One region of the Pseudomonas sp. P2S-1 genome, then DNA from elsewhere that is predicted to be linked to it. Evidence: predicted binding sites of a transcription regulator. Region 1 holds the regulator's gene; the other holds the start of a gene.
What was found. The regulator sigma-54, encoded in region 1, starts transcription at its own class of promoters, with help from an activator protein. The targets are predictions, from matches to a motif close to ANTGGCATNNANNTTGCTNT.
Positions count from the first base shown of each region.

Region 2: the regulator sigma-54 is predicted to act here: its motif matches at 4,714-4,733, upstream of AC2CQI_RS23120 (circularly permuted type 2 ATP-grasp protein).

Region 1 covers NZ_CM170068.1:5,701,598-5,713,222, reverse strand. The annotation lists gene AC2CQI_RS25670 (MlaC/ttg2D family ABC transporter substrate-binding protein) at 1-646, opposite strand, end outside; gene mlaD (outer membrane lipid asymmetry maintenance protein MlaD) at 656-1,123, opposite strand; gene mlaE (lipid asymmetry maintenance ABC transporter permease subunit MlaE) at 1,123-1,920, opposite strand; gene AC2CQI_RS25655 (ATP-binding cassette domain-containing protein) at 1,921-2,730, opposite strand; gene AC2CQI_RS25650 (KpsF/GutQ family sugar-phosphate isomerase) at 3,021-3,995, shown strand; gene AC2CQI_RS25645 (KdsC family phosphatase) at 3,995-4,516, shown strand; gene lptC (LPS export ABC transporter periplasmic protein LptC) at 4,525-5,097, shown strand; gene lptA (lipopolysaccharide transport periplasmic protein LptA) at 5,084-5,608, shown strand; gene lptB (LPS export ABC transporter ATP-binding protein) at 5,608-6,333, shown strand; gene AC2CQI_RS25625 (RNA polymerase factor sigma-54) at 6,509-8,002, shown strand; gene hpf (ribosome hibernation-promoting factor, HPF/YfiA family) at 8,084-8,392, shown strand; gene ptsN (PTS IIA-like nitrogen regulatory protein PtsN) at 8,405-8,869, shown strand; gene rapZ (RNase adapter RapZ) at 8,872-9,726, shown strand; gene AC2CQI_RS25605 (HPr family phosphocarrier protein) at 9,747-10,019, shown strand; gene AC2CQI_RS25600 (hypothetical protein) at 10,065-10,256, opposite strand; gene AC2CQI_RS25595 (ZIP family metal transporter) at 10,655-11,548, opposite strand; gene AC2CQI_RS25590 (superoxide dismutase) at 11,560-11,625, opposite strand, start outside.
Region 2 covers NZ_CM170068.1:5,154,871-5,166,495, reverse strand. The annotation lists gene azu (azurin) at 1-387, opposite strand, end outside; gene AC2CQI_RS23130 (cytokinin riboside 5'-monophosphate phosphoribohydrolase) at 739-1,326, shown strand; gene AC2CQI_RS23125 (transglutaminase family protein) at 1,311-2,216, opposite strand; gene AC2CQI_RS23120 (circularly permuted type 2 ATP-grasp protein) at 2,216-4,681, opposite strand; gene AC2CQI_RS23115 (YgiQ family radical SAM protein) at 4,925-7,231, opposite strand; gene dnaB (replicative DNA helicase) at 7,338-8,735, opposite strand; gene rplI (50S ribosomal protein L9) at 8,846-9,292, opposite strand; gene AC2CQI_RS23100 (hypothetical protein) at 9,314-10,210, opposite strand; gene rpsR (30S ribosomal protein S18) at 10,247-10,477, opposite strand; gene rpsF (30S ribosomal protein S6) at 10,506-10,931, opposite strand; gene rlmB (23S rRNA (guanosine(2251)-2'-O)-methyltransferase RlmB) at 11,286-11,625, opposite strand, start outside.

The DNA.
Region 1 (11,625 bases):
CCTGCTTCTCCGCCGCGTCCTCGGTGACCGCCTTGGCCTTGGCCACTTCGCCGGCCCAGTTGTTGATGGTCTTGTCGAGGTCGTTGCCGTTGCGCTGCATGGCGTCGGCGAACTGGTCACGGAACAGCTTGCCGATGTTGATGCCGTTGACGATCACGTTGCGTACTTTCCACTCACCCTGAAGCTTCTGCAGGGTGTACTGCACCGGATAGACCGCACCGTTGGTACCGGTGACCTTCATGCCGACGCTCGCGCGATCGCCGTCCTCGGCCTTGGCAGGATCAACGGTGATGCCCTGGTTGTTGTACTCCAGCAGGGCGTTGCCATAGAACTGCATCAGGCTGCGCTTGAAGTTTTCCTGGAAGCGCTGCATCTGGTCCGGGCTCGCCTGGCGCGAGTACTTCACGGTCATGATGCTTTTCGAGATGCCGTCGGCATCCACCACCGGACCGAGGATGTTGTTCAGCGCATCGTAGAACTGGCTCGGGTTGGCCTTGTACTGCTCCTTGTTCGCCTTGAGGTCGGCGAGCAGTTGAGAGGTGGTGCCTTGGATCACGTCATGGGCCGATTGACCCGGTGCCGCCAGTGCCAGCATGGGCAGGGCCGCCAGCAACACCAGCAGGCCGCGTCGCAGGATGGAAATCATGGAAACTCCTTATTTAGCTTCTTTGCCTACGGTATTGAGCAGGAACTTGCCAATCAGATCTTCCAGGACCAGCGCCGACTGCGTGTCATGGATCACGCCGCCGTCCTTGAGCACGGTATCTTCCCCGCCGACGCTGATGCCGATGTACTTCTCGCCGAGCAACCCGGCGGTCAGGATCGAGGCAGTGGAGTCGACCGGGAGGTTATCCACGCTCTTGTCCAGTTGCAGGGTCACCCGACCGGTGTAGGTATCGCGGTCCAGATCGATGGCAGTGACCTTGCCGATGGTCACACCGGCCATGGTCACTTTTGCTCTGACAGTCAAACCGGCGATATTGTCGAAATTCGCATAAAGTTTATAGGTGTCGCTGCCAGGGCTGGCGGACAGGCCACTGACGCGCAGGGCCAGCAGGATCAGCGCCAGGATCCCGGCCAGGAGGAACAGGCCGACACCGATTTCCAGGGTGCGGTTTTGCATCAGAAATCTCCAAACATCAAGGCGGTCAGAATAAAGTCCAGTCCCAGGACTGCCAGCGAGGCGTAGACCACGGTTCTGGTGGTGGCCCGACTGATCCCCTCTGAAGTGGGCTCGCAGTCATAGCCTTGGAAAACGGCAATCCAGGTCACGACGAAGGCAAAGACGACGCTCTTGATCACGCCGTTGAGCACGTCATCGGTGAACGACACGCTGTTCTGCATGTTCGCCCAGAACGAGCCTTCATAGACCCCCAGCCAGTCCACCGCGACCCACGACCCGCCCCAGATGCCGACGACACTGAAGATCATCGCCAGCAGTGGCAGGGAGATGAAGCCGGCCCACAGGCGGGGCGCGACGATGTACTTGAGCGGGTCGACACCGATCATCTCCAGGCTGGAAAGCTGCTCGGTGGATTTCATGTTGCCGATCTCGGCGGTCAGCGCGGAACCGGCGCGGCCAGCGAACAGCAGCGCGGTCACCACCGGACCCAGTTCGCGCAGCAGGGTCAGGGCGACCATCTGCCCCACCGCCTGCTCCGAACCGTACTTGGTCAGGATGCTGAAGCCCTGCAGGGCCAGGACCATGCCGATGAACATGCCGGAGACGACGATGATCGCCAGCGACAGCACGCCGACCGAGTAGAGCTGGCGCACCAGCAACTGGAAGCCGCCACCGATACCGCCGCGACCCGCCAGCGCATGCAGCAGGAACAGGCAGGAACGCCCCATGACCGCGACCACGTCGATGGCCGAACGGCCGAAACGGCGGATACGTTCGAGTAAGGATTTTCTGCGCATCTAACGCTTCCCCAACAGATCGGCGCGGTAGTCTGGCGCAGGAAAATGGAAAGGCACCGGTCCGTCCGGGTCGCCCTTCATGAATTGGCGGATACGCGGGTTGTCCGAGTCCATCAGTTCCGCCGGGGTGCCCTGCCCCAGTACCTGGCCGTCGCCGACCACATAAATGTAGTCGGCGATGCTCGCGGTTTCCGCCAGGTCGTGGGAGACCACGATGCTGGTGATGCCGAGGGCATCGTTGAGCAGGCGGATCAGGCGCACCAGCACGCCCATGGCGATCGGGTCCTGGCCGACGAAAGGCTCGTCGTACATGAGGATCTGCGGGTCCAGGGCGATCGCCCGGGCCAGCGCCACGCGGCGCTTCATGCCACCGGACAGCTCATCCGGCATCAGTTCGATGGCGCCGCGCAGGCCAACGGCCTGGAGCTTCATCAGAACAATGTCACGAATCATTTCTTCGGAAAGCTGGGTATGGACGCGCAGCGGGAAAGCGACGTTCTCGAACACATCGAGGTCGGTGAACAGCGCGCCACTCTGGAACAGCACGCCCATCTGTTTGCGCGCGTCGAACAGGTCGCTGCGCGACAGCGCCGGCAGGTTCTGCCCGGCCACCCAGACTTCGCCGCTGGCCGGCCGCAACTGCGCGCCCATCAGGCGCAACAGCGTGGTCTTGCCGCATCCGGACGGCCCCATGATGCCGGTGACCTTGCCCTTGGGAATGCGTATATCGACATTATTGAAGATGCTGCGCGAGCCGCGCTTGAAGGTCACGCCCTTCAACTCGACCGCGTAGGCGTTATCCACGCTCATCTAGACTCCTTGCGATGCAGCCTTGTCCTCAGACGCACGCCCCCTTCATGGAGGCACGCAAGTATCGAGCAGGCCGAACTGGTGGCGAACTATAGCACCGCTGGCAAGGGCTTCCCAAGGCCATCGCACTGCCTGTTCAGGCCTCGTACAGGCATTTTCATGACATCCTCCAAGGGAACCGCGATGGCACAAAACGCTCAAACAGCCAGCCCGCGACCAATCCGCAGGTGAGGCTTTCGCGCATTACCGCTATAATCGCGACCTTTTCATCAGGCAACCCGATTTCCGACATGAGCCAATCTTCCGACCTGATCCAATCCGCACAGCGCACCATCCGCCTCGAAATCGAAGCGGTAGAAGGCCTGCTGGCCCATATCGACGCCGATTTCGTTAAGGCGTGCGAACTGATCCTGGGCAGCAAGGGCCGCGTTGTCGTGGTAGGCATGGGCAAATCCGGGCACATCGGCAACAAGATCGCCGCCACCCTGGCCAGCACCGGGACCCCGGCGTTCTTCGTCCACCCCGCCGAGGCCAGCCACGGCGACATGGGCATGATCACCCGGGACGACATCATCCTGGCCCTGTCCAACTCTGGTTCCACCGCCGAAATCGTCACCCTGCTGCCGTTGATCAAGCGCCTGGGCATCAAGCTCGTCAGCCTGACCGGCAACCCTGAGTCGCCGCTGGCCAAGGCCGCCGAAGTCAACCTGGACGCCCGCGTGGCCCAGGAAGCCTGCCCGCTGAACCTGGCCCCGACCTCCTCTACCACCGCCGCGCTGGTGCTGGGCGACGCCCTGGCCATCGCCCTGCTCGAAGCGCGCGGTTTCACTGCCGAAGACTTCGCCTTCTCGCACCCGGGCGGTGCCCTCGGCCGCCGTCTGCTGCTCAAGGTGGAGAACGTGATGCACGCCGGCGACGAGCTGCCGCAAGTGACCCGCGGCACCCTGCTCAAGGATGCACTGCTGGAAATGTCGCGCAAGGGCCTGGGCATGACCGTGGTCGCCGAGGCCGACGGCAGCCTGGCCGGGATCTTCACCGACGGTGACCTGCGCCGCAGCCTGGACCGCAACATCGACGTGCACAAGACCCTGATCGAAGAGGTCATGACCGTGCACGGCAAGACCGCCCGCGCCGAAATGCTCGCCGCCGAGGCCCTGAAAATCATGGAAGACCACAAGATCAGCGCGCTGGTCGTCGTCGACAAGGCCGACCGTCCGGTCGGCGCCTTGAACATGCACGATCTGCTGCGCGCCGGAGTGATGTGATGAATACCCTGTTGCAACGCGGCAAAGCGATCAAGCTGGCGGTTTTCGATGTGGACGGCGTGCTCACCGACGGGCGCCTGTACTTCCTCGAGGACGGCAGCGAGTTCAAGACCTTCAACACCCTCGACGGCCAGGGCATCAAGATGCTGATGAACTCCGGGGTGACCACGGCAATCATCAGCGGGCGCAAGACCCCGGTGGTCGAGCGCCGGGCGAAGAACCTCGGTATCCCGCACCTGTACCAGGGTCGTGAAGACAAGCTGGTGGTGCTGGACGAACTGCTCGCCCAGCTCGGCCTAAGCTATGAAGAAGTCGCCTACCTGGGCGATGACCTGCCCGACCTGCCGGTAATCCGCCGGGTCGGCCTGGGCATGGCGGTCGCCAATGCTGCCGCGTTCGTCCGCCAGCATGCCCATGGCGTGACCCAGGCCCGCGGCGGCGAAGGCGCGGCCCGTGAATTCTGCGAACTGATCCTGCAAGCCCAGGGCAACCTGGAAGCAGCAAACGCCCACTATCTGTAGAGCACGTCATGTTCAGCAAGAAGATCCGCAATATCGCGCTGTTCGGCGTGATCGCCCTGATTTTCGGGGCGATCGGCTACTGGAACATCGTGCCCGAGCGCTTCCTCGACCAGCCTGCGGCGCAGGTCGACGAAAGTGCCATCGACTACTATGCGATCAATGCCCACAGTGTGCAGTTCCTGCCCGATGGCAAGCTGCAATATGAAATGACTGCGGACAAGGTCGAGCACCTCAAGGCCAGCGAGGTCACCCTGCTGACCAAGCCGGACCTGCAGATGTATCGCGGCACCGCGTATCCCTGGCACGTGCAGAGCGAGCGCGGCGAAGTCAATCCGGACGGTACCGAGGTGGAACTGATCGATTCGGTGCGGGTCGCCCGCACCGACGACAAGGATCGCACCACCATCATTACCTCCAGCCGCATGACGGTATTCCCGCAGAAGCAATATGCGCAAACCGAGCAAGACGTTAGAATCGACGGCGCCGGTGGCGTGACTACGGGCAAGGGAATGAAAGCGTATTTGAAAGACGGCAGGATGGACCTGCTGTCCAACGTAAGAGGACAGTATGAGGCTCGTTAAAACCCTCCCCTATTTGCTCAGCCTGAGCGCGGCACTGGGAAGCGCGAGCGCCTGGGCTCTGCCGAACGATCGCGAGCAGCCTATCCGGATCCAGGCGGACAACGCCCAGCTGGACGACAAGAAAGGCATCGCCACCTACACCGGTGACGTGATCATCACCCAAGGTTCGATGAAGATCACCGGCAACACCGTGACCCTGACCCGCGCCGCCAACGGCGATATCGACGTGGTCACGTCGGTGGGTACCCGCGCCTACTTCGAGCAGCAGCAGTCCGCCGCCAAGCCGGACAAGATGCAAGGCTGGGCCAAGCAGATCCAGTACCAGGCCCAGAAAGACACCATCATCCTCACCGATGACGCCAAGGTAGTGAACGAAGGCAACACCACCGAAGGCGAGAAGATCGTCTACAACACCCAGACTCAGGTCGCTACCGCCGGTCGCGCACCGGGCGTCACCACGCCACGCCAGCGTATCGACATGGTGATCCAGCCGAAGAAGAAGGGCGAGTAATGGCGACCCTCAAAGCCCAGCACCTGGCCAAGAGCTACAAGAGCCGGCAAGTCGTGCGCGATGTCAGCCTGTCGATCGACAGCGGGCAGATCGTCGGCCTGCTCGGCCCCAACGGCGCCGGCAAGACCACCTGCTTTTACATGATCGTCGGCCTGGTCCAGGCGGACCAGGGCCGCGTGCTGATCGACGACCTGGATGTCAGCAACCAGCCGATGCACGGCCGCGCCCGTGCCGGTATCGGCTACCTGCCCCAGGAAGCCTCGATCTTCCGCAAGCTGTCGGTAGCCAACAACATCATGGCGATCCTGGAAACCCGCAAGGACCTGGACAGCGACGGCCGGCGCAAGGAGCTGGAAAGCCTCCTGCAGGAATTCCACATCAGCCATATCCGCGACAACCTCGGCATGAGCCTGTCCGGTGGTGAACGCCGCCGCGTTGAAATCGCCCGCGCCCTGGCCACCGCGCCCAAGTTCATCCTGCTCGACGAACCCTTCGCCGGTGTCGACCCGATCTCGGTCGGCGACATCAAGCAGATCATCCATCATCTGAAGGCCAAGGGCATCGGCGTCCTGATCACCGACCACAACGTCCGTGAAACCCTGGACATCTGCGAAACCGCGTACATCGTCAACGACGGCCAACTGATCGCCGAAGGCGACTCGGAAACCATCCTGGCCAACCAGTTGGTGAAAGAGGTGTACCTCGGCCACGAGTTCCGCCTGTAAGCCGCAATACCGGAGTGACGGAGCGCTGGCATTAGGCCATTATCCCGGCTTAATTGTTACAGCGCTCTAGGCAAACGCTACAATTTCAGGCATATATCTTGCTTAAAATTGGCGCCCAGCGCCCGTGTAGTAGATGGCGCATGCGCGCCGGCGAATAAGGTCTAAAGCCCCAGCCATGAAACCATCGCTCGTCCTAAGAATGGGCCAGCAACTGACGATGACCCCGCAGTTGCAACAGGCCATCCGTCTGCTCCAGCTTTCCACGCTGGACCTGCAGCAGGAAATCCAGGAAGCCCTGGAGTCCAATCCGATGCTCGAACGTCAGGAAGACGGCGACGACTTCGACAACAGCGACCCCATGGCCGACAACGCCGAGAGCAAGCCCGTCGCCGAGTCTCAGGAAAGCAGCTTCGAACAATCCGCGCCGACGGCGGAAAACCTCGAGGAAGGCGAATGGAACGAGCGCATCCCCAACGAATTGCCAGTCGACACCGCCTGGGAAGACATCTACCAGACCAGCGCCAGCAGCCTGCCGAGCAACGATGACGACGAGTGGGACTTCACCACCCGCACTTCGGCCGGCGAGAGCCTGCAAAGCCACCTGCTCTGGCAGCTCAACCTGGCGCCGATGTCGGACACCGACCGGCTGATCGCCGTCACCCTGATCGACTGCATCAACAACCAGGGCTATCTCGACGAGACCCTGGAAGAGATCTGCGAGTCCTTCGACCCCGAACTGGACATCGAACTGGACGAGATCGAAGCCGTCCTGCACCGCATCCAGCAGTTCGAGCCCGCGGGCATCGGCGCACGCAACCTCGGCGAATGCCTGTTGCTGCAACTGCGCCAGTTGCCTGGCAATACGCCGTGGATGACCGAAGCGCAGCGTCTGGTCAGCGACTACATCGACCTGCTCGGCAGCCGCGACTACAGCCAGCTGATGCGCCGTATGAAGCTCAAGGAAGATGAACTGCGCCAGGTCATCGAACTGGTCCAGAGCCTCAACCCGCGCCCTGGCTCGCAGATCGAATCCAGCGAGCCGGAGTACGTGGTGCCCGATGTGATCGTGCGCAAGGACAACGAGCGCTGGCTGGTCGAGCTGAACCAGGAAGCCGTGCCACGCCTGCGGGTCAATCCGCAGTACGCCGGCTTCGTCCGCCGCGCCGACACCAGCGCCGACAACACCTTCATGCGTAACCAGTTGCAGGAAGCGCGCTGGTTCATCAAGAGCCTTCAAAGCCGCAATGAAACCCTGATGAAGGTGGCGACCCAGATCGTCGAGCACCAGCGCGGTTTCCTCGACCATGGCGACGAGGCCATGAAGCCGCTGGTCCTGCACGACATCGCCGAAGCGGTGGGCATGCACGAGTCGACCATTTCCCGGGTGACCACGCAGAAATACATGCACACACCTCGCGGAATCTACGAGCTGAAGTACTTCTTCTCCAGCCACGTCAGCACTTCCGAAGGGGGGGAATGCTCCTCCACCGCCATTCGCGCGATCATCAAGAAACTGGTTGCTGCGGAAAATCAGAAAAAGCCATTGAGTGACAGCAAGATCGCTGGTTTACTGGAGGCACAAGGCATCCAGGTAGCACGTCGCACCGTCGCCAAGTACCGCGAGTCCCTCGGCATTGCACCTTCGAGTGAACGCAAGCGATTGATGTGACATTCCCTGAGATGTGCCATCGCAATTCAGTGGCAGGCGCAACACCTGCCTCTTTATGCACGGCAATAAAGGAGAAGCAGTATGCAAGTCAACATCAGTGGACAACATGTAGAAGTCACTCCTCCGCTTCGTGAATACGTCGAGCAGAAGCTCAAGCGCCTGGAGGGTCATTTCGATCGCATCACCAACGTCCAGGTCATCATGAAGGTCGAGAAACTCCAGCAGAAAGTGGAGGCGACCCTGCAGATCCCCGGTGGTGAGGTGGTGGCGAATGCCGAAGACGCCGACATGTATGCCGCCATCGACTCCTTGACCGACAAGCTCGACCGCCAACTGAAAAAACACAAGGAAAAACAGCAAAGCCTGCTGCAAGGCGCAGCGGCCCGCTGATCCCCCTCATCCATGATCCGACTTGAATCCATCCTGACCCCCGGCCGTTCCCTCGTGAACGTGCCGGGCGGCAGTAAAAAGCGCGTACTTGAACAGATCGCCTACCTGATCGGGACGGACGTTCCCGGCCTGGAAAAACAGGAAGTGTTCGAAAGCCTGATTGCCCGGGAAAAACTCGGCTCCACGGGTTTCGGCAACGGCATCGCCATTCCTCACTGCCGCCTCAAGGGCTGCGCAAGCCCGGTCAGCGCCCTGCTGCACCTGGATGCCCCCATCGATTTCGACGCCATCGACGGCGCCCCGGTCGACCTGCTGTTCGTCCTGCTGGTCCCGGAAGCCGCCACCGATGCGCACCTGGAGCTGCTGCGCCAGATTGCCAGCATGCTTGACCGCAAGGACGTTCGCGACAGGCTGCGGGCTGCCGACAGCAGTGCCGCCCTGTACCAGGTTGTCCTGGACGCACAGAACGAGACCTGAGCATGCGCCTGATCATTGTCAGCGGCCGTTCCGGATCCGGCAAAAGCACCGCCCTCGATGTCCTGGAAGACAATGGTTTCTACTGTATCGACAACCTCCCCGCCGGTCTGCTTCCGCAACTGGCGGAAAGCGCGCTGATCAACACCGAATTGCTGCAACCGCGGGTGGCGGTCTCGATCGACGCGCGCAACCTGCCGAGCCACCTGAGCCGCTTCCCCGAGTTGCTCGAAGAGGCCCGCTCCCGGCATATCCAGTGCGACGTGCTGTACCTGGACGCCGACGAAGACACCCTGCTCAAGCGTTTTTCCGAGACCCGCCGGCGTCACCCGCTGACCAATCAGGACCGCTCCCTCGGCGAAGCGATCCGGGTCGAAAGCGAGCTGCTCGGCCCCATCGCCGACCTGGCCGACCTGAAGATCGACACCACCAGCCTGAACCTGTATCAGCTGCGTGATTCGATCAAGCTGCGCCTGCTCAACCAGCCGGAACCCGGGACCGCCTTCCTGGTGGAGTCCTTCGGTTTCAAGCGGGGCATGCCGGTGGATGCCGACGTGGTGTTCGACGTGCGCTGCCTGCCGAATCCGTACTGGAAGCCTGAGCTGCGCGAGCACTCCGGGCTGGACGCGCCGGTCATCGAATACCTCGCTGCGCAGCCGGATGTGGAAGAGATGTTCCAGGACATCTCGTCCTACCTGCTGAAATGGTTGCCGCGCTTCGCTGCCAGCAATCGCGCCTACGTCACCATTGCCATTGGCTGCACGGGCGGTCACCATCGTTCGGTCTACCTGACCGAACGCCTGGGCCAGTTGCTGCAACCCATATTGAAGAACGTCCAGGTCCGCCACCGCGACCTCTAGTCCACAGGATCCCACCCGCGATGCCCGCCATTGAAATCGAGATCATCAACAAGCTGGGGCTGCATGCCCGTGCGGCTGCCAAGTTCGTCGGCGTGGCGGGCAAGTTTCCCTGCGCGGTCAAGGTTGGACGCGCGCCGGACAAGCTGGTCGACGGCAAGAGCATCATGGCGGTGATGATGCTGGCTGCGGGCAAAGGGACGACGGTGCACCTGTTTGCGGAAGGCGAGCAGGACAATGATGCGATTCAGGCGTTGGTGGAGTTGATCAATAATCGCTTTGATGAGGGTGAGTGAAGTCGCCACCCTTCAATGAAAAAGCCCGCCATTAGGCGGGCTTTTTCATGGCAGATTCTCGCTGGATGATTTCGGGACCGCTTCGCGCTCCATCGCAGCGGTGCGGCGGTCCGACAAGCCAGCTCCTACAAGGGCAGGGTCGACCGCGAGTTTTCGGGAATACACAAGCTCTTCCCTGTGAATCCTATCCATCTCGATCGTGCTTTCAACAAGACGGTTGAATAGATTCTCTTCCATCAACAACACCCTACTCGCTGGCGCTACAGACAGGGAATCCTGTGCCTTTGTATAGGATGGAACAAGCCGCTGACTTCCTCTTATTTGTCCTACCCCAGGAAAACTGAGGTAGGAAAATTCCAAAGCACCACGCGGACACTGTGGGAGCTGGCTTGCCAGCGATTGGCCGGACCTGACAACGGTGCTGTCATTGCCGGCCTCATCGCTGCATAGGTATCTCTGGGCTTGCGGCGGATTTGTAGGAGCGTGGCCCTTCGCGGGCAAGCCACGCTCCTACAGATCCAGCGCAAGCCCAAAATCTGAACCCGAACGAGAGATGTGTAGATACCCATGCTCATCGCTGGCAAGCCAGCTCCCACAGGATCTTCACAGCCTTTGAAAAGGGCGGTACCGCGCCATCACGACAGCGCGGTATCCATCACCATCATCAGGCAGAACCCGACGCACAACCCCAGGCTGGCCAATCGATGATGCCCATTGGCCCGGGACTCGGGAATGATTTCCTGGGTCACCACCAGCAGCATGGCCCCGGCCGCGAAGGCCAGCCCTAGCGGCAACAGCAGCTCCGCCACATTCACCAGCCAGGCACACACCAGCGCTGCCGCCGGCTCCACCAGGCCCGACGCCGCGCCGATCAGGAACGCCTTGAAGCGCGCCATCCCGGCGCCCGCCAGTACCAGGGCAATCACCAGGCCTTCCGGCACGTCCTGCAGGGCAATGCCCATCGCCAGGCTGTCCGCATCCGGCATGCCGCCGCCGGCAGACACACCAATGGCCATCCCCTCCGGAATGTTGTGGGCAATGATCGCAATGACGAAGATCCAGATCCGCGCCGGGATCACCGGCTGGGTTCCGGATGCCACCAGCGCCTCGGGCGAAGCACCGGAGACCTGGCGATCCACCAGGAACAGGCACAACGCACCGAACAGCAAGCCGAAGCTGACCAGGCCACCCGCGCCCCACTTGCCGAAGCCCACCGCCTGCGCGGCATCCAGCCCCGGGATGATCAACGAGAACGCGGTGGCCGCCAGCATCACGCCAGCACCGAACCCGAGCAGAGTATCGGCCAGCGCCACCGGCATGCTGCGGATCACCAGCACTGGCACCGCGCCAAGCGCCGTACCGAGGGCACACAGCGCCCCGCCCTCCAGCGCCCGCATCATCCGCGGTTCCAGGTCGAGCCAGGCGATGCCCTGGGCCACCAGCAAGGCGGTGCCCACCAGCAGCAACAGGGTGCCCAGCGCCAGGCGAAACAAGCGCACGCTACTTACGGACAAGACATCCGAGCGCATTCGCTTGTCACTCACGCCACGGCGGCAAGGTAGCGCCGCTCGACTTCAGCCCAGTCGACGACGTTGTAGAACGCGTT
Region 2 (11,625 bases), 550 kb from region 1:
CTGGTAGTCCTGACCCGCTTCCAGCTTGGACACATCGAAGGTCACGGAGCTGGTTTCACCCGCGCCGATCAGCTTGGTGTGGGCAACGATGCGCGCATCGCTCTCATCCAGGTAACCGCCGTCCAGGCCCTTGCCCATGCTGGCAGTGGCGATGGCAGGGGCGTCGGCAGCCTTGGCGATCACCAGGTTATGGCCCATGACGTTCTTCGGCAGGGTACCGGAGTGGGTCAGATCGACAGTGAACTGCTTGCAGCTCTTGTCGATCACGATTTCCTTGGTGTTGTAGGACATCTGGTCGGTGGAGTCGACGGTGACCTTGCAATCAGCCGCCATTACCTGGGCACTGGCAAGGGTCAGCAGGGATACGGCAACAAACTTGGCAAACATTGTGAATCTCCATGGCAGGTTTTTTATTGAAATCAGACTGCCCCATCCAGCGCAGCGGACTGGTGACATGGGTCAAGGGTTAAGACCCTGAATCGGCAGTGAAATTCTCTATGGTGTCCATCAAGACAATCAACGTGCGCCATCATGCCCCTATGACCGAGGATGGGACAACCTCTCATTTAGGAGTAGTACGACATGACCCTCGGCAATTTCATGCAAAGCCTCCTGGCCGCCTACGCCTGCGGTGCCACCGGCGCTGCCTGCGAGTTCTCCCGTCCGGAGTGAAATACAAGACTTGGAACCAACGCCCCATGACCGTACCCTGTGGCCGTTTTCGACCCGGAGGAAGTCATGTCCCTACGTTCCGTTTGTGTTTTCTGTGGCGCCAGCACCGGGGCCAGCCCGGTCTACCGTGAAGCCGCCATCGCCCTCGGCCAGGCCATCGCCAAACGCGGCCTGACCCTGGTCTACGGCGGTGGTGCCGTGGGCCTGATGGGTATCGTCGCCGATGCGGCCATGGCGGCCGGTGGCGAAGTGGTCGGGATCATCCCGGTCAGCCTGCAACGCGCCGAAATCGCCCACCCGGGCCTGACCCGCCTGGAAGTGGTCGACGGCATGCACGCCCGCAAGGCGCGCATGGCCGAACTGAGCGATGCCTTTATCGCCCTGCCCGGCGGCCTGGGAACATTCGAAGAGCTGTTCGAAGTCTGGACCTGGGGCCAGCTCGGTTACCACGGCAAGCCGCTGGGCCTGCTGGAAGTCAACGACTTCTACGAGAAACTCAGCGGCTTCCTCGACCATGTGGTCGCGGAAGGCTTCGTGCGCCCGCAACACCGCTCGATGCTGCAGATGAACGAACAGCCCGATGCCCTGCTCGACGCCCTGTCCGCCTGGGAGCCGGTGGTGCAGCCAAAGTGGGTCGATCAGCCGCCGACCTGATCCTCCAGCGGCAGCACCGTCACCCGCACCTCGGGGTCGTGGCTGCCGCCGCCGAGGATCACCCCGCGCAGGGGTGAGACATCGGCGAAATCACGGCCCCAACCGAGGGTGATGTGCTCCAGCGCCGGCAGCAGGTTGTTGGTGGGATCGAAGTCCACCCAGCCATGCCGGGGGCAGAACACCGAGACCCAGGCATGGGAGGCGTCGGCGCCGATCAGCCTGGCCTGCCCGGGCGGCGGCTGGGTCAGCAGGTAGCCGCTGACATAACGCGCCGCCAGCCCCCGCGAACGCAGGCAAGCGAGCATCAGGTGGGCGAAGTCCTGGCAGACCCCGCGACGTCGCTCCAGCACCTCCACCAGCGGCGTGGCGACCTGGGTCGCGGCGGCATCGAAGGTGAACTCGCGGAAAATCCTGTCCATCAGCGCCCGCACCGCCTCCAGCAACGGCACACCGGGGCCGAAGCAAGGCTCGGAGAACGCCACGAAACGTTTTTTCAGACGCACGAAGGGCGATTCGAAACGGTAGCGGCTGGCCTCCAGAACGACCGGGGACAACGCCTGCCGCGAATAGGCCAGGGCCTCCCGCGCCTGCTCCCAGGCCGGCGAGGCGGCAAGGACTGGCTGCCGGCGCGGCAGGACTTCGATGCGCACGCGGGTGCTGACCTTCAGCTCATCGTGCTGGTACTCCAGGCCCAGGCGGGTCAGCGGGTTGCCGAAAACATCCTGCTCATCGCGGCGCCGGGTCGGCAGCGGACTCACCTCCAGCACCCGCTCCTCGCAACGCTGCCAGGCACACTCCCGCGGCCACAGGTGCACCAACTGCTGAGCCAGGGACACCGGGCTGGCGTAGCGGTAATGGGTGTCGTGAAGAATCTGGTAACGCGCACTCATCAGGAGGACACCGTCTGCTGGCTGATATCGACATGGGCGAAATGGCGCAGGGCCAGGCGCTCGGCGGCGGCTTCGGCGCCCGAGGCGATCCGTTCGAGCATCGCGGCCAGCCCCTCCAGCACCGCCTGCAGGCTGGCCTCGCCAAACAACGGGTCTTCCAGGCTGCGCAGGTCGAAACGCTTCAAGCGCTCGGCCAGCTCGCTCAGCTCGGCCTCCGCCGGGCTGCGCAGGCGCTCCAGCGAACGCAATAGCGAGCGCAACTGGAACAGCACGCCGTGGGGGTTCTGCTCGTCCAGCAGCAGCAGGTCCAATGCCGGAACCAGTTGCGCCACCGCCAGGTAACGGGAGCGGTAGGTGATGCTGCTGTTGGCCAGTTCCAGCAGCCATTCCAGACCGGCCTGGTCGGTCGCTGCCGGACCACGCAAGAAGCCGGCGAGGCTGCCGCTCAGGGCGTACAGGCGCTCGATCCGCCGCCCGGTCAGGAGGAAGCGCCAGCCTTCGTCGCGGGTCATGTCGTCCAGCGCAAAACCCGACAGCGCCGCCATCGACAGGATCAGGCGGTTGAGGAAATCCAGCAGTTCGGTGAAGTCGGCGGAGAGGTCGTCAAGGCGCTGGGCCTCCCGTTGCAGCTCGCTCAGCGCCTGCCAGTTCTCCCGCGACAGCTTGCCCCGCACCTGCCCCGCCGCCCATTGCAGGCGCTGCAGGTTGGCGCGCAGGCTGAAGCCCCAGTTCGGGTCGAGCAGGGCTGTGCGCAAGCGGGTGTCGAGGGTCCCCTCCTCGGGCAGCAGTTCGAGCTGTTCGGCCAGTTGCACCGCCGCCTCCAGCGCTTGCGGTGAGTCGCCGTCGAGGTAACGCCCAAGCAGGATCCGCAGCAGCCGGGCACTGGCATCGCAGCGCTCGCAATAGCGGCCGAACCAGAACAGGTTTTCCACCACCCGCGAGGGCAAGTAGGGATCCGCACGCACCAGGTCGGCCACACCAAGACTGCGACTGACCTGCCACTGTTCGCCCCGGGCCGGGCGTTCGCCCAGGACCCAGGTGTCCTTGCTGGCGCCGCCGCGCTGCATCGAGACCACTTCAGCATCGGCCTGCGCCGCCACCCGGGTCAGGCCGCCCGGCAGGACCCGCCAACCCTCGGCGTCGGCCACGGCGTAGACGCGCATGCCCACCGGACGATCCTCCAGGCCAGCGCCCTGCCAGACCGGCGCCTGGGACAGTTGCGCCAGTTCCTGGGCGACATAGGCGTAAGGACGCGCCCGCAGGCGTTCGGCCAGGGCCTGGCGCTGGGCCGCGTCCAGATCCCGCCCCAGCAGTGGCTGGAAGCTTTGCGAGGGGAAGGCGGGCTTGAACAGCAGGTCCGGCATCTTCTCCAGGGCCTGCTCCAGCGCCGCCGGCTCGCCGCACCACCAACTGGCGATGGACGGCAGGATCAGTTCTTCACCCAGCAGGCGCTGGCTGATCCCCGGCAGGAAGCCCGGCAGTCCGGGTGACTCCAGCACACCGCTGCCCAGGGCATTGGCCACCAGCACGCGGCCCTGGCGCACCGCGTCTAGCAGGCCGGGCACGCCGAGAGCGGAGTCGGTACGCAGTTCCAGGGGATCGCAGAAATCGTCGTCGAGCCGACGCAGGATCGCGTGGACCCGGCGCAAGCCGCTGAGGGTCTTGAGGTAGACGGTGCCATCGCGCACGGTCAGGTCGCTGCCTTCGACCAGTGGATAACCCAGCTGGCGGGCGAGGAAGAGATGTTCGAACCAGCTTTCGTTGAAGCGGCCCGGGGTCAGGAGTACCACCAGGGGTGTTTCCCGTCCGCAAGGAGCCTGGCGTGCCAGGGTCTGTTGCAGGGTGCGGAAGAAGCCGGCCAGATGCTGCACGTGCAGGTCGCGGTACAGCTCGGGGAAGGCCCGGGAAACCACGGTGCGGTTTTCCAGGGCGTAGCCGGCGCCGGAGGGGGCCTGGGTGCGGTCGGCGGTGACCCACCAGCGTCCGTCGGGACCGCGGGCCAGGTCGGCGGCGTAGATATGCAGCCAGGTCTGCCCGGGGACCTCGATGCCCTGGCAGGGCCAGAGGAAGTTGTTGTGGCCAAAGACCAGCTCGGCGGGCAGCAAACCCTCGGCGATCAGTTGCTGCGGCCCGTAGATATCCGCGAGTACGCCATTGAGCACCTGCGCACGCTGGGCGATGCCCCGAGCCAGTTCGTCCCATTCGGCGGCGGGGATGACCTGGGGCAGCAGGTCCAGTTCCCAAGGGCGGTCGGCGCCGTCCGGGTCGGCGTAGATGTTGTAGGTGACGCCGTTTTCCCGCAGTTGCCGGTTGAGCAGGGACTGGCGCTGGGTCAGTTGCTGCGTGCCGCTGCGTTGCAGGTGGGCGAGCAGCTCCTGCCAGTGCGGACGCACGCTGCCGTCGACGGCCAGCATTTCATGCCAGGTCGCGGGGCTTGGGGTCAGGGCATCCAGCAGGTCGGGCATCGGGGCGCTCACAGGGGAGTTGTGGGCGGGATGCGGCAAGAGTTATGCCAGTGGCTTTTCCGGTGTCTGGTCTGGCCTCATCGCTGGCAAGCCAGCTCCCACAGGGTTCCATGCCAGCCACAAAATGCGGGCCCGGCGCGATCCTTGTGGGTGCTGGCTTGCCAGCGATGAGGCTCTCGGCACCTTGCACCGGATAGGTGCAATGAGGGGCTTCATGACGGGGCGCTGGCCCCGTCATGGGGCTTAGCGCGGCAGGACCGGCTGACGCTTGGTCTTGCCCTTGCCGCCTTTGCCACCTTTGGCCGCATCCTTGCGCGCCTTGGCCGCTTCCTGGTTGCGGGCGAACGCGGCGGCCTTGGCCTCTTCGCGCTTGTCCCACGGCTTGGCGCCATCGCTGGCACGCGGCGGCAGGCCGGTGTGCTGGGTGAGGATCTTCTGTTCCTTGCCCACCTTGTGGCTGCCCGCCGGGGTGGAGTTCTTGCGTCGGGCACTCTGGTAGCTGTCGGTCGCCGGCTGGTGCGCCGGGATCAACTGGTGCTTGCCCGAGCCGATCAGGTCGGCACGGCCCATGCGCTCCAGGGCCTCGCGCAGCATCGGCCAGCCCTTCGGATCGTGATAACGCAGGAAGGCCTTGTGCAGGCGGCGCTGCTCCTCGCTCTTGACGATGGTCACGCCTTCGCTCTTGTAGGTGACCTTGCGCAGCGGGTTCTTGCCCGAGTGGTACATGGCGGTGGCCGAGGCCATCGGCGACGGGTAGAACGCCTGCACCTGGTCGGCACGGAAGCCGTTGCCCTTGAGCCACAGCGCCAGGTTCATCATGTCTTCGTCGGTGGTGCCCGGGTGCGCGGCGATGAAGTACGGGATCAGGTACTGCTCCTTGCCCGCCTCCTTCGAGTACTTCTCGAACATGCGCTTGAAGCGGTCGTAGCTGCCGATACCAGGCTTCATCATCTGGTTCAGCGGGCCTTCCTCGGTGTGCTCCGGGGCGATCTTCAGGTAGCCACCAACGTGGTGGGTGACCAGCTCGCGCACGTATTCCGGCGACTCCACGGCGAGGTCGTAGCGCAGGCCCGAGGCGATCAGGATCTTCTTCACCCCCGGCAGGGCGCGGGCGCTGCGGTACAGCTTGATCAGCGACGAGTGGTCGGTGTTCAGGTTCGGGCAGATCCCCGGGAACACGCAGGACGGCTTGCGGCAGTGAGTCTCGATCTCGGTGCTCTTGCAGGCGATCCGGTACATGTTGGCGGTCGGGCCGCCAAGGTCGGAGATCACCCCGGTAAAGCCCGGGACCTTGTCGCGGATCTCTTCGATCTCACGAATGATCGACTCGTGGGACCGGTTCTGGATGATCCGCCCTTCGTGCTCGGTGATGGAGCAGAAGGTGCAGCCACCGAAGCAGCCACGCATGATGTTCACCGAGAAACGGATCATTTCATACGCCGGGATACGCTCCTTGCCGTAGGCCGGGTGCGGGATCCGCGCGTAGGGCATGCCGAACACGTAGTCCATTTCCTCGGTGGTCATCGGAATGGGCGGCGGGTTGAACCAGACGTCGACTTCGCCGTGCTTCTGCACCATGGCCCGGGCGTTGCCGGGGTTGGTTTCCAGGTGCAGCACGCGGTTGGCGTGGGCGTAGAGCACCGCGTCGTTGCGCACCTTCTCGAAGGAAGGCAGGCGGATCACGCTCTTTTCGCGGGTCATGCGCGGGCTGTCGAGCAGTTGCACGACCTTCGGCTCGTTCGGGTCCTCTACGTTGCCCTTCTCCTGCTCGATGGCGCAGGCCTGGGTGTCCTGGGTGTTGACGTAGGGGTTGATGATCTTGTCGACCTTGCCCGGACGGTCGATACGGGTCGAGTCGATCTCGTACCAGCCCTGCGGGGTGTCACGGCGGATGAACGCGGTGCCGCGGATGTCGGTGATCTGCTCGATGCGCTCGCCGGCCGACAGGCGCTGAGCGATATCGACCACGGCGCGCTCGGCGTTGCCGTACAGCAGGATGTCGGCGCAGGCGTCGATCAGGATCGAGTGGCGGACCTTGTCCTGCCAGTAGTCGTAGTGCGCGATACGGCGCAGCGAGGCCTCGATGCCGCCGAGGACGATCGGCACGTGCTTGTAGGCTTCCTTGCAGCGCTGGCTGTAGACCAGGCTGGCGCGGTCAGGGCGCTTGCCGGCCAGGCCGCCCGGGGTGTAGGCGTCGTCGGAACGGATCTTCTTGTCCGCGGTGTAGCGGTTGATCATCGAGTCCATGTTGCCGGCGGCGACGCCGAAGAACAGGTTGGGCTCGCCGAGCTTCATGAAGTCGTCTTTCGACTGCCAGTTGGGCTGGGCGATGATCCCGACGCGGAAGCCCTGGGCTTCCAGCAGACGGCCGATGATCGCCATGCCGAACGACGGATGGTCGACGTAGGCGTCGCCGGTCACGATGATGATGTCGCAGGAATCCCAGCCGAGCTGATCCATCTCCTCCCTGCTCATCGGCAGGAACGGCGCTGGCCCGAAGCATTCGGCCCAGTACTTGGGATAGTCGAAGAGTGGTTTGGCTGCTTGCATGTCAGTGACCGGTTTTTTTGGAAGGCGGGAAAATCACGGGCGCGGAGAATAGCACAAAAATTGACCAATTCCGACGCTGAAGGTCGGAATTGGTCAGGCGACGCTCTTACTCGTCGTCGTCGAAGTTGTAGCTGCCCGGGGCGAGGTTCTCGAAGCGGGTGTACTTGCCGATGAAGGCCAGGCGGATAAAGCCGATCGGACCGTTCCGCTGCTTGCCGATGATGATCTCGGCGATGCCCTTGTGCTCGGTCTCGGGGTGATACACCTCGTCACGGTAGACGAACATGATCACGTCGGCGTCCTGCTCGATCGCTCCGGATTCCCGCAAGTCGGAGTTCACCGGGCGCTTGTTGGGCCGTTGCTCCAGGGAGCGGTTGAGCTGCGACAGGGCGATGACCGGGCAGTTGAATTCCTTGGCCAGGGCCTTGAGGGACCGGGAGATCTCGGAAATCTCGTTGGTCCGGTTGTCGCCGCTGGAACCGGGGATCTGCATCAGCTGCAGGTAGTCGATCATGATCATGGCGATATCGCCATGCTCGCGAACAAGGCGACGGGTCCGCGCACGCATTTCCGACGGGCTGATGCCGGCGGTATCGTCGATGAACAGCTTGCGGTCGTTGAGCAGGTTGACCGCCGAGGTCAGCCGCGGCCAGTCGTCGTCGTCCAGTTGGCCGGAACGCACCTTGGTCTGGTCGATGCGGCCGAGGGACGAGAGCATACGCATGATCAGCGATTCGCCTGGCATCTCCAGGGAGTACACCAGCACCGCCTTGTCGCTGCGCAGCACGGCGTTTTCCACCAGGTTCATGGCGAAGGTAGTCTTGCCCATCGACGGACGGCCGGCGACGATGATCAGGTCGGCCGGCTGCAGGCCGCTGGTCTTCTCGTCGAGGTCGGTGTAGCCGGTGGACAGGCCGGTGATCTCGCTGTCGGAGTTGAACAGCGTGTCGATGCGGTCGATGGCCTTGGTCAGCAGTTCGTTGACGCCCACCGGGCCGCCGGTCTTCGGACGCGCCTCGGCGATCTGGAAGATCTGCCGCTCGGCTTCGTCGAGGATCTCTTCGGCGTTGCGCCCTTGCGGGTTGAAGGCGCTGTCGGCGATGTCGTTGCTGATGCTGATCAGTTGGCGCAGGGTCGAGCGCTCGCGAATGATCTGCGCATAGGCCTTGATGTTGGCCACCGACGGGGTGTTCTTCGCCAGCTCGCCGAGGTAGCCGAGGCCGCCGACCTGGGTGCTCAGGCCTTCCTTGTCCAGTTGCTCGTGCAGGGTGACCACGTCGAACGGGACGTTCTGATCCACCAGCTTGTGGATGGCGCGGAAGATCAGGCGGTGGTCATGCCGGTAGAAGTCGCCATCGGAGACTTGATCGAGCACGCGCTCCCAGGCGTTGTTGTCCAGCATCAGGCCACCGAGCACGGCCTGTTCGGCCTCGATGGAATGCGGCGGCACCTTCAGCGCGGCGGTTTGCAGATCATATTGCTCTGGGGCGGTTATCTCGTTCATGGCCACCTGGAAATCTGGGGGGTGAAAAAGACAAAGGGCACGACCTGCAATGCAGGATCGTGCCCGATGTTAACCGGCTGCTCCCGAAGGAACCAGCCGATCGATACAGCTTAGGCTGCTACGACGACCACGCGTACGGTGGCTTCGACGTCGCTGTGCAGGTGCACGGCTACGTCGTATTCGCCAACCTGACGGATGGTGCCGTTCGGCAGACGAACTTCAGCCTTGGCCACTTCAACGCCGGAGGCGGTCAGGGCGTCAGCGATGTCGTGGGTGCCGATCGAACCGAACAGTTTGCCTTCATCGCCCGCGGTAGCGGTGATGGTGACTTCCAGTTCAGCCAGTTGGGCTGCACGGCTTTCAGCCGAAGTTTTCTTGTCGGCAGCTGCTTTTTCCAGCTCGGCGCGACGCTCTTCGAACGCAGCCAGGTTGGCAGCGTTAGCGACGGTGGCCTTGCCGAATGGCAGCAGGAAGTTACGACCGTAACCAGCCTTGACTTTAACTTTGTCGCCCAGGTTGCCCAGGTTGGCGACTTTTTCCAGCAGGATCAGTTCCATTTGGTATAAACCTCTTAACTTTTAACCTTCACCGTTCGCGGAGCCGTTACCGGCGTCCTTGGACGCCCCGCGTCCGCGAAAATCAATCAGGCTGTCGACAATGGCCAGGACCACGAGCAACGGATAAATCAGCTGCATGAACAGCAGCAGCGTTACGTACAACCCGACCAGCCAGAACTTCGCCAGTCGCTTCTGCGCCACCAGGCCGTGAATCACGGCCAGTCCGGCGAAGACCAGCGGCACGGTGCACAGCGGTGTCAGCATGCCCAGCTGGGTACCGAAATTCGGACCCACCAGCATCAACACCAGCAGCACCAGCGCCGCCGCCAGCGGCAGTCTTACGGCTCGAAACTCGATGCCGAAGCCTCCCGGGTTATACAAGGCTGCCTGCCAGTAGCGACCCAACATCAGGGCCATCACACTGACCGCTTGCAGCAAGGCCGCAATCAGGCCGGTAAGCACCGGTGCGATCAGCCCTTCGAGTCGGCCCCGCTCTTCTACCGACAGTTGTTGGTAGATCCCGTCGAGCATCTGCGGAAGGATCTTGGCGATCTCTTGCGCGAGGGTGTCGATCGGTTCGCGGAACACCGAACCCAGAACGGCGCCATACACCAGGCCCAGGGCGATGCTGGACAACAGCACCCGGTTCCAGGACTGCCCGGCGCGCAACAGCGCTGCCAGACCCAGCGTCCCCAGCAACACCATCAAGGTGCGCGGCTCGCCGAAGTACCACCAGGCCAACGCCGGCAGTACAGCCCAGGCAAGAACGCCGGAGGCGTCCTTGAAACCGCGCCGCAGGAACACCAGGCTCCCGGCGGCGGCACTCAACCAGAACAGCAGCGGCAATGCCGCACAACCCACCACTACCAGAGTGGCCTGCACGCGACCGCGCATGATGAAATCAGCCAGGGCCCGCATGCACTTTATCCTTTGCTACTTGTCGACGACCCGGTCTCAGCGGCCGTGGCTGTCGGTGTAGGGCAGCAGGGCCAGGAAGCGGGCGCGCTTGATAGCGGTAGCCAGCTGACGCTGATAACGAGCTTTGGTACCAGTGATACGGCTTGGAACGATCTTGCCGGTTTCGGATACGTAAGCTTTCAGGGTGTTGAGATCTTTGTAATCGATCTCTTTCACGTCTTCAGCAGTGAAGCGGCAGAATTTACGACGACGGAAGAAACGTGCCATGTAATAGGCTCCTCAAAAGATCCGTGGATTACTCGTCAGCGTTATCGCTGTTGTCGCTGTCATTGCTGTCGTCGCCTTCGGCGCTGTCAGCATGCTCAGGACGGTCACGACGCTCACGGCGCTCGCTGCGGTTTTCTTCAGCCTTGAGCATCTCGGACTGGCCGGTAACGGCTTCGTCGCGACGGATGACCAGGTTACGGATCACGGCATCGTTGTAGCGGAAGTTGTCTTCCAGCTCGGCCAGGGCCTTGCCGGTGCACTCAACGTTCAGCATCACGTAGTGAGCCTTGTGAACATTGTTGATTGCGTAGGCCAGTTGACGACGGCCCCAGTCTTCCAGACGGTGGATCTTGCCGCCGTCTTCTTCGATCAGCTTGGTGTAACGCTCAACCATGCCGCCGACTTGCTCGCTCTGGTCCGGGTGAACCAGGAAGATGATTTCGTAATGACGCATGAATGCTCCTTACGGGTTGTAGTCTGCCGACAATGCGGTCAGACAAGGAGTGAATGACACTGTATGTCTTGTCCTGAACCAGGCACGCATGCCCGGGACAAGGCGCGCAATTGTAGAGAAGCGCGGTGGGACAAGCAAGGTGATTGGTGAAATATTGAGCAAACCCCTGTAGGAGCTGGCTTGCCTGCGATGGAGTGCGAAGCGCTCCTGAAACCATCCAGCACGAGCTGCCGGTGGATGAGGTTCTGGATTCACAGGGCCTGCAAGACCCGGTGCATCCAGAAAGGCAGGAGTGGCAGGTTTGGGGCCGCTTTGCGGCCCATCGCAGGCAAGCCAGCTCCTACAGGGGGCGTACTATTTGGGAATGGAACGCTGCCGCACAACCTCGAACAGACAAACCCCTGTAGCCACCGAGACGTTCAGGCTGCTGACGCTCCCCGCCATCGGCAATTTCACCAGGAAATCGCAGTGTTCGCGGGTCAGGCGGCGCATGCCCTTGCCTTCGGCGCCCATGACCAGCACGGTCGGCCCGGTCATGTCCTGCTGGTACAGCTCCTGCTCGGCTTCGCCGGCAGTACCGACCACCCACAGGCCACGCTGCTGCAGCTTTTCCAGGGTCCGCGACAGGTTGGTCACGGCCACCAGAGGGATGACCTCGGCGGCGCCGCAGGCGACTTTACGCACCGCAGCGGTG